3 regions of the Lysinibacillus sp. FW12 genome follow, and region 2 is predicted to be linked to each of the others. Evidence: a T-box and tRNA genes for the amino acid it is inferred to sense, from the RefSeq annotation. Region 2 holds a T-box; the other regions hold tRNA genes.
The links. A T-box is a leader RNA that pairs with one kind of tRNA and senses whether it is charged. The one in region 2 lies ahead of ileS (isoleucine--tRNA ligase), so its partner is inferred to be a tRNA-Ile.

Region 1 (6,079 bases), 1.1 Mb from region 2:
TGATGGCGAGTCCGTATGGACGAAGTTCCTGATTTCACACTGCCAAGAAAAGCCTCTATCGAGGTGAGAGGTGCCCGTACCGCAAACCGACACAGGTAGTCGAGGAGAGAATCCTAAGGTGTGCGAGAGAACTCTCGTTAAGGAACTCGGCAAAATGACCCCGTAACTTCGGGAGAAGGGGTGCTCTTGAGCGTGCAAGCGCATGAGAGCCGCAGTGAATAGGCCCAGGCGACTGTTTAGCAAAAACACAGGTCTCTGCAAAACCGTAAGGTGACGTATAGGGGCTGACGCCTGCCCGGTGCTGGAAGGTTAAGAGGAGTGGTTAGCGCAAGCGAAGCTGCGAATTGAAGCCCCAGTAAACGGCGGCCGTAACTATAACGGTCCTAAGGTAGCGAAATTCCTTGTCGGGTAAGTTCCGACCCGCACGAAAGGCGTAACGATCTGGGCACTGTCTCAACGAGAGACTCGGTGAAATTATAGTACCTGTGAAGATGCAGGTTACCCGCGACAGGACGGAAAGACCCCGTGGAGCTTTACTGTAGCCTGATATTGAATTTTGGTACAACTTGTACAGGATAGGTAGGAGCCAGAGATCTCGGAGCGCCAGCTTCGAAGGAGGCGTCGGTGGGATACTACCCTGGTTGTATTGAAATTCTAACCCATGCCCCTTAGCGGGGCAGGAGACAGTGTCAGGCGGACAGTTTGACTGGGGCGGTCGCCTCCTAAAAGGTAACGGAGGCGCCCAAAGGTTCCCTCAGAATGGTTGGAAATCATTCGTAGAGTGTAAAGGCACAAGGGAGCTTGACTGCGAGACCTACAAGTCGAGCAGGGTCGAAAGACGGGCTTAGTGATCCGGTGGTTCCGCATGGAAGGGCCATCGCTCAACGGATAAAAGCTACCCCGGGGATAACAGGCTTATCTCCCCCAAGAGTCCACATCGACGGGGAGGTTTGGCACCTCGATGTCGGCTCATCGCATCCTGGGGCTGTAGTCGGTCCCAAGGGTTGGGCTGTTCGCCCATTAAAGCGGTACGCGAGCTGGGTTCAGAACGTCGTGAGACAGTTCGGTCCCTATCCGTCGTGGGCGTAGGAAATTTGAGAGGAGCTGTCCTTAGTACGAGAGGACCGGGATGGACACACCGCTGGTGTACCAGTTGTCTTGCCAAAGGCATCGCTGGGTAGCTATGTGTGGACGGGATAAGTGCTGAAAGCATCTAAGCATGAAGCCCCCCTCAAGATGAGATTTCCCATTACGCAAGTAAGTAAGATCCCTCAAAGACGATGAGGTAGATAGGTTCGAGGTGGAAGTGTGGTGACACATGGAGCTGACGAATACTAATCGATCGAGGACTTAACCAAATTGTTTGAAGCAGTCAATGTACGTTTATCCAGTTTTGAAAGAACAACTCTTTCATAAGAGCTTTTATACATAGTGTATTTTGAAGCTTAACATATAGGAACTTCTGCTAAGAATGCTATATCCTTATTGTAATGCAGAAGACAGCACATCTACGTGCAAGTCTAGTGATGATGGCAAAGAGGTCACACCCGTTCCCATACCGAACACGGAAGTTAAGCTCTTTAGCGCCGATGGTAGTTGGGGGCTTCCCCCTGTGAGAGTAGGACGTCGCTAGGCATAATACCCAGGAGGATTAGCTCAGCTGGGAGAGCACCTGCCTTACAAGCAGGGGGTCGGCGGTTCGAGCCCGTCATCCTCCACCATATGCCGGTTTAGCTCAGCAGGTAGAGCAACTGACTTGTAATCAGTAGGTCGTGGGTTCGATTCCTATAGCCGGCACCATTTTTTCGAGCCATTAGCTCAGTTGGTAGAGCATCTGACTTTTAATCAGAGGGTCGAAGGTTCGAGTCCTTCATGGCTCACCATTTTGAAATAATAATAAGCGGGTGTGGCGGAATTGGCAGACGCACTAGACTTAGGATCTAGCGCCGCAAGGCGTGGGGGTTCGACTCCCTTCACCCGCACCATTATTTTCATTGCCAGATAAAAAAACTTATGCACATGCGGAAGTAGTTCAGTGGTAGAACACCACCTTGCCAAGGTGGGGGTCGCGAGTTCGAACCTCGTCTTCCGCTCCAAATGTGCCGGGGTGGCGGAACTGGCAGACGCACAGGACTTAAAATCCTGCGGTAGGTGACTACCGTACCGGTTCGATTCCGGTCCTCGGCACCATTTATTATGCGCCCGTAGCTCAATTGGATAGAGCGTCTGACTACGGATCAGAAGGTTATGGGTTCGACTCCTGTCGGGCGCGCCAAAAGAACGAACGGGAAGTAGCTCAGCTTGGTAGAGCACTTGGTTTGGGACCAAGGGGTCGCAGGTTCGAATCCTGTCTTCCCGACCATTTCCTAAAATTATGGGGCCTTAGCTCAGCTGGGAGAGCGCCTGCCTTGCACGCAGGAGGTCAGCGGTTCGATCCCGCTAGGCTCCACCATAGTAAATAACCAGTATAAAGATCCTGGCGGCGTAGCTCAGCTGGCTAGAGCGTACGGTTCATACCCGTAAGGTCGGGGGTTCGATCCCCTCTGCCGCCATCTTAAAGGACCTTTAGCTCAGTTGGTTAGAGCAGACGGCTCATAACCGTCCGGTCGCAGGTTCGAGTCCTGCAAGGTCCACCATTTATATAGTGTAACGGAGGTATACCCAAGTCTGGCTGAAGGGATCGGTCTTGAAAACCGACAGGCGGGTAACACCGCGCGGGGGTTCGAATCCCTCTACCTCCTCCAGTTTTAAATTTTTATAAATGGTGCTTTAAAAACTCGAAACAGAATATCATTATCGCGGGGTGGAGCAGTGGTAGCTCGTCGGGCTCATAACCCGAAGGTCGTTGGTTCAAATCCGGCCCCCGCAACCAAAAGGTCCCGTGGTGTAGCGGTTAACATGCCTGCCTGTCACGCAGGAGATCGCCGGTTCGATCCCGGTCGGGACCGCCATTATTATAATGAAAAACATGAGAAGCAAAAGAGTGAGCAAGCTTAGCATGGACGAAATGGGTCAGTAGCTCAGTTGGTAGAGCATTAGATTGAAGCTCTAAGTGTCGGCGGTTCGATTCCGTCCTGACCCACCATTTATGCGGGTGTAGTTTAATGGTAAAACCTCAGCCTTCCAAGCTGATGTCGTGGGTTCGATTCCCATCACCCGCTCCAAGGGCCTATAGCTCAGCTGGTTAGAGCGCACGCCTGATAAGCGTGAGGTCGATGGTTCGAGTCCATTTAGGCCCACCATTATTCCGAAGTAGCTCAGTTGGTAGTAGCACCTGACTGTTAATCAGGTTGTCGCAGGTTCGAGTCCTGCCTTCGGAGCCATTTTTTATTTGGGGAAGTACTCAAGAGGCTGAAGAGGCGCCCCTGCTAAGGGTGTAGGTCGGGTAACCGGCGCGAGGGTTCAAATCCCTCCTTCTCCGCCATTGGCCCGTTGGTCAAGTGGTTAAGACACCGCCCTTTCACGGCGGTAACACGGGTTCGAATCCCGTACGGGTCATACTAAAAAACAGTAACTGCATTTGCAGCTACTGTTTTTTTTATATTTAGATAGATATATAATTACTCATTATTTAGTGCGCTTTCATCCATATATACTACTTCCCAAATATGCCCATCTACATCTTGGAATCCCCAGCCGTACATAAATCCGTGATCTTGTGGTTCACTGTAAGGTTTACCACCAGAGGCTAGTGCTTTATTTACTAATTGATCTACTTGTTCTCGGTTTTCAGCGGAAAGACATAATATCGCCTCTGCAGAAGTAGCTGTATCTGCAATCTCCTTCTTTGTAAATCCTTTGAATCGTTCTTCTACCATTATTAATGCAAAGATATTTTCGCTAATAATCATTGAAGCTGTTGTTTCATCACTAAATTGTTGATTAAATTCAAAACCTAAGTCTTTAAAAAAGTTGATTGATTTGTTAAGATCTTTTACTGGTAAATTGATAAATATATTTTTCGATTGAAAAGCCATTGATTATCACCTCCAAATCGACAGTATCATAGAAAATAAATCCATGTCAATTTCTACAAGTAAATGGATTTCATTTATTTCCCAACATCCTTAATCAAAAAAGTATAAGTCATATCAAAAAATGAACGACGTTTTTCATAACTCCTTAACTTTACAAAAAAAGCAGAAATATTGATACAACAACATGTCTGCTTTTAAAATTCTTCTTGTTACCCCCGTACAAGCATTCTTTCAAGTGAGCTAAGTGCTTCAGCGGTAGTATGTTCATCTACTTGTATACGGTTATGAGGTTGCCCCTGTTCAATACTTTCAAGACTCCATAGTAAATGTGGAAGGTCTATTCGGTTCATAGTTAGACAAGGACAAAAATTTTCATTTAGCGAAATAATATGTTTATCTGGATGTTGCTTAATGATACGATTGACAAGGTTCATTTCTGTTCCAATGGCCCATGCAGATCCGCTTGGTGCTCGATTGATTGTATCAATAATGTATTTTGTCGAGCCGGCATCATCAGCTGCTGCAACAACTTCACGACTACATTCTGGATGAACAATAATCCTCATTGTGGGATGTTCTTTGCGAATGACTTCCGTATGTTGAACTGTAAACCCCTCATGCACAGAACAATGACCCTTCCACAGAATAACCTGGATGTTTTCAAGTGATTCCTTAGTTTCGAGCATATTTTTATGAGGATTCCAAACGGCCATATTTTCAAGGGGAATACCTAAATCATAGGCGGTATTTCTCCCTAAATGTTGATCGGGTAAAAAGAAAATACGCTGTTTTTGTGTAAATGCCCATTGTACAAGCTCCCTTGCATTCGATGATGTAACACAGGCACCACCATGTCGTCCCGTAAAGGCTTTAATGGCCGCGGTTGAATTGACATAAGTTAGAGGAATAATCGTATCGCCAAAGAGCTGTTGAAGGATTGGCCATGCTTGTTCTGTTTGATAAATATTCGCCATATCAGCCATCGAACAGCCTGCACGCATATCTGGTAAATAGACATGTTGCTGTTTCATTGTCAGCATGTCTGCCGTTTCTGCCATAAAATGTACACCACAAAATACGATATGTTCAGCCTCCTTATTAGCGGCAGATAATTGAGCTAGTTGTAGAGAATCACCAGTTGCATCAGCAAATTGAATAACCTCATCTTTTTGATAATGGTGTCCTGGGATAAAAAGTTTAGAGCCTAATTTTTTCTTTATTGCTAAAATACGAGATTCCATTTCCTCTACGGATAATGTCCGATAATGCTCAGGAAGTAGTGTCGTCTGTTGTAATAAACTAGTGATGGACAAGGGAATGAGCTCCTTTCATTTGAACAAGTGCACTAATATCAAAAGCTTTGACAGAATGGGTTAATGAACCAAGTGAAATCCACTGAACACCTGACTGTGCATAAGCCTTTAAATTATCCAGTGTGATACCCCCTGAAGCTTCTGTTGCAATAGTAGGGGGGACAGAAGGAAGCCAATCTCGAATTTCTTCTGGACTGCGGTTATCAAACATAATGATATCTACTCCAGCAATGATGGCTTCATCTAGCTGTTCCTTTGTTTCAATTTCTACTTCAATTTTCACGGTATGACCGACTTTCTCTCTAGCGGTCTGAACAGCTTTTGTTATACTACCTGCAAAGGCAAGATGATTATCTTTTAACATGATGGCATCATACAGTCCATTTCGATGATTAAAAGCACCACCGACTCTCACTGCATATTTATCAAGCATACGCATGCCAGGCATTGTTTTACGAGTATCACATATTTTCGCATGCGTACCTATCGTTTCTTGGACTGCTTGGTGAGTAGCTGTTGCAATGGCAGACATACGTTGAATAAGATTTAAGATGACACGTTCGCCTATTAACAATTTTTGTAAGGGACCTTTTATCACGGCTAGTATATCGCCTGCATCTACTGTCTCTCCATCCTTTTTATGAAGATAAATTTCCATAGAACGATCTAGTAGAAGAAAGCCATGCTCAATAATGAGAGCTCCGCAAAAAATTCCTTTTTCTTTAGCATAAAACGAAAAAGATCCCTGTTGTTCGGCTGAAAAAATAAATTCACTCGATAAATCCCCAT
Region 2 (6,079 bases):
ATTTATTCCAGCCAAGAACATCTGTAAAAACACTTGCTTCTACCGCTTCAAAGCCATTTGCTAATAGTAATAATATTTTTTTCATGTTATTAATCCTCCTTTTATAGCTTCTATTGTAATCAATAGGACGGACTGATAACAGAAGTTGTATAATGTATTTTAGCCATATGGCTTTATTTGAAAAGGTATTATGTGAAAAAAAGTTGATTATGAAAGGTGAAGTCTGATGGATCAAATTGATACACAAATTTTAAAGCAGTTACAGCATAATGCAAAAATTTCGATGAAGGAGTTAGCGACCACTGTCCATTTATCTTCTCCAGCTGTTATTGAACGTGTCAAAAAGCTGGAGGAACATGGGGTAATCGAAGGTTATCATGCAAAAGTAAACATCAAAAAAATGGAGCGCACTATTCAGGCGATTATTTTATTTAAATCTATTGATTGTAAAAGTCTCTCTGCATTTTGTAATGCCCATCCCGATGTTCTTGAATGTTATCGAGTGGCAGGGGAAATTAGCTATATCGTCAAGCTAGCAACCTATTCAGTAGAAACATTAGAGGAATTCATAGATGCGGCTATGCCTTATGGTACTCCCTCTACCAATATCGTATTATCTTCAATGGAAAAAAAGGTGATTACACCATTTAATGACAATAATTTTGAATAAATGACAAAAAAAGCAAACCTTAAAGACGTGAGCACCGTTTAAAGGGTAGAGAGGGGGAATCATGTTGCTAATTCATGAACTGGAAAAAATAATGGAACAGCATACAGAGAGACTTATCCGTCTTGCCTTTTACTATGTAAGAGATTTACAAAGTGCAGAAGATATCGTTCAGGATGTCTTTATAAAGTTCTACGATAATCAGCAGAACTATGAGGAACGTGGTGAGCTTAAGGCTTATTTATCGAAATTAGTTAGTAACCGAAGTAAAGATTATTTACGAAGTTGGACTTATCGGAGAATCCAAGTACAACAAAAAATTGCTGCCAAGCAGACGATCACAAGAAGGGATATGCTTGTCCGGCAAGATGAACAAACTTTGATTGAAAATGCAATCCTAGCTCTCCCATTCAAGCAGCGTGAGGTCATTATTCATTTTTATTTTGAAGAATTGTCTGTAGTCGACATTGCGCAGCTGATAAATATTCCTGAAAGTACAGTAAAAACAAGGCTACGTCGAGGGCGAGAGTTACTAAAGCTACAGCTACAGCATGTTGAATGGGAGGTGCTTCTGCATGAGTAAAGTGGATATTCGTGTCGTACGGGATTTATCAGAAAGCAAAAAGCGTGTGATGGCAAATGTCATTCAGCATTTAGAACAGCGTCCTGTTAAAAAATCTACTAGACGCTGGCAATATGGGCTTTTGGCCATGATTTTGAGCGTCTGTATAGGATTGTTTGTATATTTGCAATACAATGATCATCAAAAACAAACCTCTATGATCCCACCAGTATTAGATGAACGAATTTTAGAGCTATATTTACTACTTGGATCGAACTTTAGTGGAAAAAATCAATTACACAAGGCAGACTTTGATCTGTTTTTATCCATAGAATCGTCCTTTGCTTATGCACAAAAAAAGAAGTTAGTGCCTACACAAGAGCAAGTAGATAAGGAGCTCATTAGTATGAAGGAACTAATGTATGAAACATTGTTAACTTTTAATGAACAAATGTTGCCAAGTACAAAGGATGAATTTATCGCTAGTTATGCAAAGACGTTCGCCTATAAAATGGCATCAGCCAACCTTTTAATGGAGGCAAGCCGTGCAGATTATAAGGATGTAAGTGATCCAATTCGAAAATGGCTTGTCGAGCAAAAGGCCATGAATTATTTAGAGAAGCATTATCATAAAGACATTGACACCTTACGAGAAAAATATGGGATACCGGAAAATGACAGTCAAATGAAGCTAGTAAGAAGTGGAACAGTCTTAGCGATTAAGGAACATGAATTTTTAGTTGTCTCGGGTGTCTTGGATAGTGAGATTGGTCAATTATCGGTAGATGAATTAGTGAAAAAGCATAGCAATGGTACGTGGTTCCCTCTAGTGGATGTCCCCGAAACACTATCAGTTGGCGATCGCGTGGAGGTACAATATAGTCAAGTAATTGGGAACGACGAAGTTCAACCTTTCATTGATTTTAAAGATATCGTGGGTTTGAGAATAGTAGAAGAATATTAATAAAATAAAGGCTACCATTCAAAAATATAGAATGCATAGCCTTTTCCTTTAATTTAAATTCCGTTACAATAGTTGTAATATTTTCCTTAAATGGAGGTGTTGGGTTGTTATTTGCTATAGTAGATTTTACAACAGCCTTTTTCCTAAGCTTACCTCTTCTACTAATTTATTTTAAGAGTAGGTCGCAGCAAGAGACTCCTTGGCGTTGGTCGTTTCCTCTATGGTTATTCAATTACCTGAGTATTCGATATTTCGTTTCAGATGGAGAGCTATTTTGGGTTGTCCTTTGCTGGCAGCTACTATTTTTATGGCCAATAAGTCTAGTAATATATCTTCATTTATACAAAAAGGAAAAGAATTGGTCGTTTTACATAGGTTTGAAGAAAAAGCATGTTGTTTTTGTGGCAGTATTAATGGCGCTATTTGCGAGCTCTCCTGTGTATTCACTTTTTCTGGCAAATCAACAGGTAGTTGCTTTTCACCAGCAGTTAATGCAAGAGCTCGAGGCCAGCCCAGATCGGCAGCTTTATTTGATAAAGAATACGAATGCACCTTCCACACTGCTCGATGTAGCTGATCATATAGCTGAGGTTCGAAAGGGACCGGTTTATGCATCTACTTTACCTTGGCGAAGCAAGGTTGTTGTGCATCAGGATAATTGGCAAAAGGAATTTACATATGTTCGTTTTTATAATGGTTGGAGGCTAGATGGGCTATACCAAGAAAGTAATTGGGAGAATCAAAAAGATTAAGTAAGGGGAGTCAATCAGTTGCTACAATACGTTTGAAGGAAGATGAGTTAAAGAATAAATTAATGGCATTTTTTTGCGATGCTGGAGCAAGGATTAGAGCAAGATGAGGTAATTCAATTAGTGCAGAAAATGCCATCAACAGTAGTTACATTAAAGAGTCAATTAGCTGAAGAGCATTACAGAAACGCAGTATTCAATTACAAAACATTGCTAAAAAGCTTTTTTATCCAAACATATAATCAATCAAAATATGCGACCCTTCATCAACAAATCGCCACTTGTCTTAACGAGTTATCATAGGCGAAACATGATTGACAAACATTGGCTAATTTGATACGATGACATGCAATAAAAGCATACAAATTCGTTGATGAGAAAGAGTAGTGTTTCATTTTGTTCTACAGAGAGCCGGCAGTTGGTGGAAGTCGGTGTGCAGATGTTACATGAAAATCCTCTCTGAGAAGGTTAGCTGAAGAAAGTAAGCTAACCCGGGTGTCTACCGTTAAAAAGAACACGTATGTTTGTACGTTGCTGAGTGCTATTGACCATTGTGTTAATAGAATTAGGGTGGTATTCGCGGTTAACCCCGTCCCTTTTCTTGGGACGGGGTTTTTTGTATGCCTTTTATACAAATTTGATTGTATAGGAGGAACTAATATGCAGGTAGAACAAAAGAAAGAAACAACGGTTGAACGAGAAACACGGATTCGAGCTTTGTGGGAACAAGAGGCTACCTTTGCAAAATCCGTAACCAATCGAGCTGGACAGCAGCCATTTGTATTTTACGAAGGACCACCGACAGCAAATGGTTTACCACACGTCGGCCATGCATTTGGCAGAACAATTAAAGATGTTGTAGCTCGCTATAAAACAATGCAAGGCTTTTTCGTTGAACGAAAAGCAGGCTGGGATACACATGGATTGCCTGTGGAGTTAGGGGTAGAAAAGACATTAGGTATCTCTGGAAAACAAGAGATTGAAAATTACGGGGTAGAGCGTTTTATCCAAGCATGTAAAAATAGCGTTTTTACTTACGAACAGAAGTGGCGATCCTTTACAGAACAGCTAGGTTACTGGCTCGATATGGATGATCCTTATCTTACACTAAGTAATGATTACATCGAGTCCGTCTGGCATATTTTAAGTCATGTTCACAAGGAAAATCGTTTATATAAAGGGCATCGGGTGTCACCATATTGCCCTAGCTGTCAAACGTCCTTAAGCTCTCATGAAGTGGCACAGGGCTACAAGGATATCAAAGATTTATCTGTGACAGCCATGTTTAAGCGACAGGATCACGACGAATATTTTTTAGGCTGGACGACGACACCGTGGACTTTACCTGCCAATGTTGCTTTGGCAATGAATCCTGCACTTAAATATGTACGTGTAAAGCATGCAAATAACGTATACATCCTGGCTAAATCACTTGTAGCAAAGGTATTTTCAGAGCCTGTAGAAATAGTAAGTGAGCATGATGGGCATGAGTTTGCGGGTGTTTCCTATCACCCACCATTTTCTTATGTAAAGGTCGATAAAGGGCATGTTGTTGTCATGGCAGATTATGTGACAGAGCACAGTGGTACAGGGATTGTGCATATCGCACCTGCCTATGGCGAGGACGATTATAAAACAGTTCAGCACCATGGTTTATCCTTTATTAATGTAGTGGACTTGAAAGGGTGCTATACAGATGAAGTACCAGAGCTTGTCGGGCGATTCGTGAAAGATTGTGATGTCGATATTATAAAAATGCTTGCAAAAAAAGAGCTGTTATTTGCAAAAGAAAAATATGAGCATAGCTATCCACATTGCTGGCGCTGTGATTCACCATTGTTGTATTACGCAACAGATAGCTGGTTTATCAAGATGTCATCCTTAAAGGAGCAGCTTTTACAAAATAATCAACAAGTGACATGGTATCCAGGTCATATTAAGGATGGTCGATTTGGCAACTTCCTAGAAAATTTAGTGGATTGGAACATCAGCCGAAACCGCTACTGGGGGACACCGCTCAATGTATGGGTTTGTCAGGGTTGCGGTCATGAGGAGGCTCCAAACAGTATCGCAGCATTAATAAAATTAGCCAAAGGGGCTGTTGATGAGCAAATAGAGCTTCATAAACCATTTATCGATGACATTGTCTGCACTTGTCCTCAGTGTCAGGGAGACATGAAGCGTACACCTGAAGTAATTGATGTTTGGTTTGATAGTGGCTCGATGCCATTTGCGCAGCAGCACTATCCTTTTGAAGATGTGGCGACTTTTCACAATCAATTTCCAGCAAATGTCGTTATTGAAGGGATTGACCAAACACGAGGCTTTTTCTATAGTTTATTAGCCGTATCGACCTTGTTTACAGGGAAGCCACCTTATAAAAATGTCCTATCGTTAGGGCATGTGTTAGATGAGCATGGGCAGAAGATGTCTAAAAGTAAAGGCAATGCTTTAGAACCAGTTGAATTAATCGAGCAGTATGGAGCGGATGCTTTACGCTGGGCCTTTCTAGTAGATAGCTCCCCTTGGAATCCGAAGCGCTTTTCCAAGAAAATTGTATTGGATGCGAAATCAAAGCTAGTAGATACACTTGATCATACGTTTAAATTTTATGAAATGTATGCCACAATCGATGGGTTTACGTATGATGCCTCAAATACTGGTACACGGTCACATTTAGATCATTGGATTTTGTCTCGCTTACATCACACTATCCAAGTTGTGACAGCTGCCATGGATGATTACCAATTTACGCAGGCGACTAGGGAAATTGCCCAATTGGTGGAGGAGTTAAGCAATTGGTATATTCGCCGTTCTCGCGCCAGATTTTGGGCAAATGGGCTGACTGTAGATAAACGAGGAGCATTTAGTACACTTTACGAGCTTCTAACATCTATTTGTCAATTACTAGCTCCGTTTACTCCATTTATAGCAGAAGATATTTACCGACAATTATGTGGGAAAAGTGTCCATCTTGAAAACTATCCAATATGTAACGAGCAGCTAATGGATGTGAGGCTAGAACAAGAAATGGCAATGGTGTTAACAGTAGTGGAACTAGGACGTAGTATACGCAATAGCCAGGGGATGAAGGTTAAGCAACCTTTAAGTGAACTCATTGTTGCAGTAAATGGTGA
Region 3 (6,079 bases), 1.1 Mb from region 2:
CATTTACACAAGGTTTACTCGCTACTAATGAAGCTGAACTCGATCAAGTATTGTTTTGGTTAGCTGGCTCTGTACAGGGTAGAAAACTTGAAATTCTACTTTCTGTTCTTCCTTATTTAGTAATCGGATGGATAGCAGCACTCATTATTTCTTCCAAAATGAATATTCTTGCTCTTGGAGATGATGTAGCAAGAGGATTAGGATTACGATTAGGGCTGATGAAAATCTTAGTAGGACTTATCGTTATTTTTTTAGCAGGTGGCGCTGTTGCGATTGCTGGTCCCATTGGTTTTATTGGCATTGTCGTTCCCCATTTTGCGCGAAAGTTTGTCGGCACTGATCATCGATGGCTTATTCCTATGGCTGCGTTACTTGGAGGGATTCTTTTATTGCTGGCTGATGTTGCGGCTCGTTATATTATTATGCCCCAAGAAGTTCCAGTAGGAGTTATGACGGCTATGATTGGCACACCATTCTTTATTTACCTTGCGCGAAAAGGTGGAAAAAATAAATGAAACATGTAAAAACAATTCGTTTACTTCAACAAAAATTTTCTTTTTTATTAGATGTACAAGCTGCAAAAAAATTAATGGTGATTAGTCTACTAGCAGTTGCTGTTTTCTTTTTTAGTGCATCATTTGGTGATTCTTTCATCAATCCATTAAAGGTTTTACAAGCTTTTCTTGGTTACGGGTCAGATTTTGATCAGCTAATCATTATTGATTTCCGAATGCCTCGGATTTTCATTGCTGCCTTTGCTGGAATGGCGTTAGCCGTAGCAGGTGCCATTTTACAAGGAATCGTAAAAAATCCACTTGCCTCACCTGATATTATCGGGATATCAGCTGGTGGTGGTGCAGCAGTTGTTGGATTCTTAGCTATTTTCAGTGATTCTAATCACTCTTTAACAGTTAGTATAGAATGGTTACCATTAGCAGGCTTTATAGGAGCTACTGTTGTCGGATGTATTGTCTATCTATTTGCTTGGAAAGATGGTGTCACACCAAATCGTCTTGTCTTAATCGGTATTAGCGTGTCAGCTTTTATGCAAGCTATTACTACCATGTTAATGATTATCGGGCCAATTTATCAAGCGAGTGAAGCGAATAAATGGATTACGGGTAGTGTCAAAAGTGCAGATTGGGATCAAGTACAAATCGTTGTACCATTGATCATCGTTCTACTACTTATTACATTCTTTATTACACGACAGTTAAATGTTCAAGAACTAGGTGATGATACAGCGTCAAGCCTTGGGCAATCTGTTCAAAAAACACGCCTTTACTTAATCCTATTATGTTCCAGTCTAGTAGCGAGTGCTATAGCATTTGCTGGCGCCATTGGGTTTGTAGGATTAATGGCACCTCATATTGCACGACGCATTGTTGGTTCATCATTCGGTGTACTTATTCCAGCATCTGCAGCAATCGGAGCATTGCTTGTGATGATAGCAGATATTATTGGTCGTACTGCTTTTAGCCCGTTAGAAGTACCCGCTGGTGTCTTTACCGCTGCCATTGGTGCTCCCTATTTTATCTATTTACTATTTAGAAATCCTAATAAATAAAGGAGTCTATACTACATGACTGAATCGTTATTAACCAAATCCCTTACATTAAGTTATGGTGATTCCAATATTATCGAAGATCTCAATTTATCTATCCCTTTGAATGAAATTACTGTATTAATTGGAGCGAATGGCTGTGGTAAATCCACACTCCTACGCTCCATCGCTCGATTATTAAAACCTAAAAAAGGTTCCGTTCTATTAGATGGAGAGGATATTTTTAAATTATCAACAAAGCAGGTGGCTAGAAATCTTTCGATTCTTCCCCAATCCCCTGTTGCACCAGAAGGCCTAACTGTCCTACAGCTTGTGAAGCAAGGTCGCTATCCTTACCAAAGCTGGCGTCAACAGTGGACGGAAAAGGATGAAGAAATCGTATTAAATGCCTTAAGAGCAACAGGCACAGAGCATTTACAAGATAGACCAGTGGATGAGCTATCAGGAGGACAACGTCAACGTGCTTGGATTGCTATGACGCTTGCTCAAGATACGGATATTATTCTTTTGGACGAGCCTACGACATACTTAGATTTAACTCATCAGATAGAAGTTTTAGATTTATTGTACGAGTTAAACCAACAGCAAAAGCGAACGATTATTATGGTATTACATGATATTAATCTCGCATGTCGCTATGCCGATCATATTATTACTGTCCGTGATCGTGGTGTCTATCGTCAAGGTAAACCAGAAGAAATTATGACAACTGATTTAGTTAGTCATGTGTTTGACCTTGATTGCCAAATGACGACAGATCCAATATTTGGTACACCTCTATGCATTCCATATGGAAAAGGACGTAGAATTTCATAGCTTCTTAGTAAAATTAAAAGCCTACACAGATTAAACTATCCTGTGTAGGCTTTAATTTATGGTAGCTATATTATAAATCTATGACTAAAATTAAAAAGTGCAGTAGATGAAATTCATCTACTGCACTTAGTATGACCCGTACGGGATTCGAACCCGTGTTACCGCCGTGAAAGGGCGGTGTCTTAACCACTTGACCAACGGGCCAATGGCGGAGAAGGAGGGATTTGAACCCTCGCGCCGGTTACCCGACCTACACCCTTAGCAGGGGCGCCTCTTCAGCCTCTTGAGTACTTCCCCAAATAAAAAATGGCTCCGAAGGCAGGACTCGAACCTGCGACAACCTGATTAACAGTCAGGTGCTACTACCAACTGAGCTACTTCGGAATAATGGTGGGCCTAAATGGACTCGAACCATCGACCTCACGCTTATCAGGCGTGCGCTCTAACCAGCTGAGCTATAGGCCCTTGGAGCGGGTGATGGGAATCGAACCCACGACATCAGCTTGGAAGGCTGAGGTTTTACCATTAAACTACACCCGCATAAATGGTGGGTCAGGACGGAATCGAACCGCCGACACTTAGAGCTTCAATCTAATGCTCTACCAACTGAGCTACTGACCCATTTCGTCCATGCTAAGCTTGCTCACTCTTTTGCTTCTCATGTTTTTCATTATAATAATGGCGGTCCCGACCGGGATCGAACCGGCGATCTCCTGCGTGACAGGCAGGCATGTTAACCGCTACACCACGGGACCTTTTGGTTGCGGGGGCCGGATTTGAACCAACGACCTTCGGGTTATGAGCCCGACGAGCTACCACTGCTCCACCCCGCGATAATGATATTCTGTTTCGAGTTTTTAAAGCACCATTTATAAAAATTTAAAACTGGAGGAGGTAGAGGGATTCGAACCCCCGCGCGGTGTTACCCGCCTGTCGGTTTTCAAGACCGATCCCTTCAGCCAGACTTGGGTATACCTCCGTTACACTATATAAATGGTGGACCTTGCAGGACTCGAACCTGCGACCGGACGGTTATGAGCCGTCTGCTCTAACCAACTGAGCTAAAGGTCCTTTAAGATGGCGGCAGAGGGGATCGAACCCCCGACCTTACGGGTATGAACCGTACGCTCTAGCCAGCTGAGCTACGCCGCCAGGATCTTTATACTGGTTATTTACTATGGTGGAGCCTAGCGGGATCGAACCGCTGACCTCCTGCGTGCAAGGCAGGCGCTCTCCCAGCTGAGCTAAGGCCCCATAATTTTAGGAAATGGTCGGGAAGACAGGATTCGAACCTGCGACCCCTTGGTCCCAAACCAAGTGCTCTACCAAGCTGAGCTACTTCCCGTTCGTTCTTTTGGCGCGCCCGACAGGAGTCGAACCCATAACCTTCTGATCCGTAGTCAGACGCTCTATCCAATTGAGCTACGGGCGCATAATAAATGGTGCCGAGGACCGGAATCGAACCGGTACGGTAGTCACCTACCGCAGGATTTTAAGTCCTGTGCGTCTGCCAGTTCCGCCACCCCGGCACATTTGGAGCGGAAGACGAGGTTCGAACTCGCGACCCCCACCTTGGCAAGGTGGTGTTCTACCACTGAACTACTTCCGCATGTGCATAAGTTTTTTTATCTGGCAATGAAAATAATGGTGCGGGTGAAGGGAGTCGAACCCCCACGCCTTGCGGCGCTAGATCCTAAGTCTAGTGCGTCTGCCAATTCCGCCACACCCGCTTATTATTATTTCAAAATGGTGAGCCATGAAGGACTCGAACCTTCGACCCTCTGATTAAAAGTCAGATGCTCTACCAACTGAGCTAATGGCTCGAAAAAATGGTGCCGGCTATAGGAATCGAACCCACGACCTACTGATTACAAGTCAGTTGCTCTACCTGCTGAGCTAAACCGGCATATGGTGGAGGATGACGGGCTCGAACCGCCGACCCCCTGCTTGTAAGGCAGGTGCTCTCCCAGCTGAGCTAATCCTCCTGGGTATTATGCCTAGCGACGTCCTACTCTCACAGGGGGAAGCCCCCAACTACCATCGGCGCTAAAGAGCTTAACTTCCGTGTTCGGTATGGGAACGGGTGTGACCTCTTTGCCATCATCACTAGACTATTTTATGTATCTTGTTTTGAAGTTGTTTACCTGTCCTTCAAGACAAGAATTATTGTATAACGTTTTTTAACATTGTGCAATACTTTTTTATAAAAAAAAGAAATTATTACTTTTTAAAGATATTTTTGTTAAGTAAGAGAAAATATTGCCCTGCAAAATATTATATCAATTGTTGTTTCAAAAGAAAACAATTATTTTTCTTGATATGTTTTATAGCCTAAAATCTATAATAAAACAAGTGAAGGCCTTATGATTTCCCTCACTTGTTATCTAATGAAATGGTTGAAAGCTCTATTGTTAATCTTGTAATTTCTTCAATTGTTGTCGAAGGGCCAAAAGAGATTCTAAAAAATTGACGTGCTGCTTCCAAAGAAAAACCCATCGATAAAATAGCCTTCGTTCCAGATTCACTATGAATATCACATGCGCTACCTGTAGAGATACAGATTCCCGACTCGTTCAGCTTTAAAAGAACATATTGGCCCTCTAATCTATCCATCATTACACCACAAATATTAGGTAATTGCTGCTTACATTCTATTAGCTTGCATGATTCAGGCAGTTTACTTTTTAAAACTCCTCTTAACATCACATAATGTTGTAATTCATATTGATAGTTTTCAATTGCAGCTGCAAAGGCCACAATTGCAGGCGTATCTAATGTACCTCCTCTTAAACCTCTCTCATGTGTCACACCTGGTGTTAATGCTTGCACGCGGATGGAGGGATTTAGATAAACCGCACCACACCCCTTTGGCCCACCTATTTTATGAGCCGAAATTGTAATAGCATCTATTCCTTTTGGTATAGCTAATTTTCCAAATGACTGAACACAATCAATATGACAGTAAACACCTGATTCTCCTGCCAGCTCTATTATTTTCTTCAGAGGCTGAATGGAGCCAATCTCTGAATTAACATGTTGAATGGTAATCAAAGCCGTGTCTAATCGTATTGTTTTTTGAAGTTCCTGCAAATCAATACAACCATCCTTCTTTAACGGCAATTTTGTCACTTCATACCCCATTTTCTCAAGTGTATTCAAAGCTGCGTGCACTGACGTATGCTCAGCTTGAGATGAAATAATATGCTTCCCTTTTTTAGAGGCTAGTGCTAATGACAAGATGGCCATAATATTTCCTTCTGTTCCGCTCCCAGTGAAAATAATACCATCGCTAGTTACGCCTAGAGCTTGCGCTACAACTTCTCTTGACTGTTGCACGAAATAATGCGCTTGTCCTCCTAGATCATGAAGACTTGAACTGTTTCCATAATAACGCTGCGCTACCCCTATATAGGCATCAAGAGCTTCCTTCATCATAGGTGACGTTGCAGCATAATCCATATAAATCATCATCTTCTTCCTCTCTAATTCATCGGGTCTTGTTTTCTTTTTTATTTTATGTAAAGATAGGTGTCAAGACAATTGTAAAGAAGGTATAACTATGGATGTAAAGACAGACGTCCTTATCATCGGCAGTGGTATTGCGGCACTTCAGGCTGCTTTACTACTCGAAGAACATTTTCAAATACAAATTGTTACAAAATCTTCTGTTTATATGAGTAGCTCTTATCGTGCACAAGG

Region 1: it encodes a tRNA-Ile, which carries the amino acid that the T-box ahead of ileS (isoleucine--tRNA ligase) is inferred to sense. The anticodon was not compared.
Region 3: it encodes a tRNA-Ile, which carries the amino acid that the T-box ahead of ileS (isoleucine--tRNA ligase) is inferred to sense. The anticodon was not compared.

Annotation. Positions count from the first base shown of each region.
Region 1 is NZ_CP139094.1:1,158,473-1,164,551, forward strand. It holds rRNA gene SJW71_RS05830 (23S ribosomal RNA) at 1-1,358, shown strand, start outside; rRNA gene rrf (5S ribosomal RNA) at 1,520-1,635, shown strand; tRNA gene SJW71_RS05840 (tRNA-Val) at 1,646-1,721, shown strand; tRNA gene SJW71_RS05845 (tRNA-Thr) at 1,725-1,800, shown strand; tRNA gene SJW71_RS05850 (tRNA-Lys) at 1,808-1,883, shown strand; tRNA gene SJW71_RS05855 (tRNA-Leu) at 1,901-1,985, shown strand; tRNA gene SJW71_RS05860 (tRNA-Gly) at 2,022-2,096, shown strand; tRNA gene SJW71_RS05865 (tRNA-Leu) at 2,102-2,190, shown strand; tRNA gene SJW71_RS05870 (tRNA-Arg) at 2,199-2,275, shown strand; tRNA gene SJW71_RS05875 (tRNA-Pro) at 2,286-2,362, shown strand; tRNA gene SJW71_RS05880 (tRNA-Ala) at 2,377-2,452, shown strand; tRNA gene SJW71_RS05885 (tRNA-Met) at 2,479-2,552, shown strand; tRNA gene SJW71_RS05890 (tRNA-Ile) at 2,560-2,636, shown strand; tRNA gene SJW71_RS05895 (tRNA-Ser) at 2,652-2,744, shown strand; tRNA gene SJW71_RS05900 (tRNA-Met) at 2,798-2,872, shown strand; tRNA gene SJW71_RS05905 (tRNA-Asp) at 2,876-2,951, shown strand; tRNA gene SJW71_RS05910 (tRNA-Phe) at 3,010-3,085, shown strand; tRNA gene SJW71_RS05915 (tRNA-Gly) at 3,091-3,164, shown strand; tRNA gene SJW71_RS05920 (tRNA-Ile) at 3,166-3,242, shown strand; tRNA gene SJW71_RS05925 (tRNA-Asn) at 3,247-3,323, shown strand; tRNA gene SJW71_RS05930 (tRNA-Ser) at 3,334-3,424, shown strand; tRNA gene SJW71_RS05935 (tRNA-Glu) at 3,427-3,498, shown strand; gene SJW71_RS05940 (VOC family protein) at 3,561-3,977, opposite strand; gene nadA (quinolinate synthase NadA) at 4,187-5,290, opposite strand; gene nadC (carboxylating nicotinate-nucleotide diphosphorylase) at 5,277-6,079, opposite strand, start outside.
Region 2 is NZ_CP139094.1:2,238,047-2,244,125, forward strand. It holds gene SJW71_RS11465 (DJ-1/PfpI family protein) at 1-85, opposite strand, end outside; gene SJW71_RS11470 (Lrp/AsnC family transcriptional regulator) at 227-670, shown strand; gene SJW71_RS11475 (sigma-70 family RNA polymerase sigma factor) at 732-1,250, shown strand; gene SJW71_RS11480 (DUF3221 domain-containing protein) at 1,243-2,193, shown strand; gene SJW71_RS11485 (hypothetical protein) at 2,298-2,945, shown strand; gene SJW71_RS11490 (hypothetical protein) at 3,024-3,245, shown strand; T-box leader at 3,304-3,542, shown strand; gene ileS (isoleucine--tRNA ligase) at 3,603-6,079, shown strand, end outside.
Region 3 is NZ_CP139094.1:1,166,013-1,172,091, reverse strand. It holds gene SJW71_RS06080 (FecCD family ABC transporter permease) at 1-515, shown strand, start outside; gene SJW71_RS06075 (FecCD family ABC transporter permease) at 512-1,567, shown strand; gene SJW71_RS06070 (ABC transporter ATP-binding protein) at 1,583-2,380, shown strand; tRNA gene SJW71_RS06065 (tRNA-Glu) at 2,513-2,584, opposite strand; tRNA gene SJW71_RS06060 (tRNA-Ser) at 2,587-2,677, opposite strand; tRNA gene SJW71_RS06055 (tRNA-Asn) at 2,688-2,764, opposite strand; tRNA gene SJW71_RS06050 (tRNA-Ile) at 2,769-2,845, opposite strand; tRNA gene SJW71_RS06045 (tRNA-Gly) at 2,847-2,920, opposite strand; tRNA gene SJW71_RS06040 (tRNA-Phe) at 2,926-3,001, opposite strand; tRNA gene SJW71_RS06035 (tRNA-Asp) at 3,060-3,135, opposite strand; tRNA gene SJW71_RS06030 (tRNA-Met) at 3,139-3,213, opposite strand; tRNA gene SJW71_RS06025 (tRNA-Ser) at 3,267-3,359, opposite strand; tRNA gene SJW71_RS06020 (tRNA-Ile) at 3,375-3,451, opposite strand; tRNA gene SJW71_RS06015 (tRNA-Met) at 3,459-3,532, opposite strand; tRNA gene SJW71_RS06010 (tRNA-Ala) at 3,559-3,634, opposite strand; tRNA gene SJW71_RS06005 (tRNA-Pro) at 3,649-3,725, opposite strand; tRNA gene SJW71_RS06000 (tRNA-Arg) at 3,736-3,812, opposite strand; tRNA gene SJW71_RS05995 (tRNA-Leu) at 3,821-3,909, opposite strand; tRNA gene SJW71_RS05990 (tRNA-Gly) at 3,915-3,989, opposite strand; tRNA gene SJW71_RS05985 (tRNA-Leu) at 4,026-4,110, opposite strand; tRNA gene SJW71_RS05980 (tRNA-Lys) at 4,128-4,203, opposite strand; tRNA gene SJW71_RS05975 (tRNA-Thr) at 4,211-4,286, opposite strand; tRNA gene SJW71_RS05970 (tRNA-Val) at 4,290-4,365, opposite strand; rRNA gene rrf (5S ribosomal RNA) at 4,376-4,491, opposite strand; gene SJW71_RS05960 (cysteine desulfurase family protein) at 4,754-5,848, opposite strand; gene nadB (L-aspartate oxidase) at 5,940-6,079, shown strand, end outside.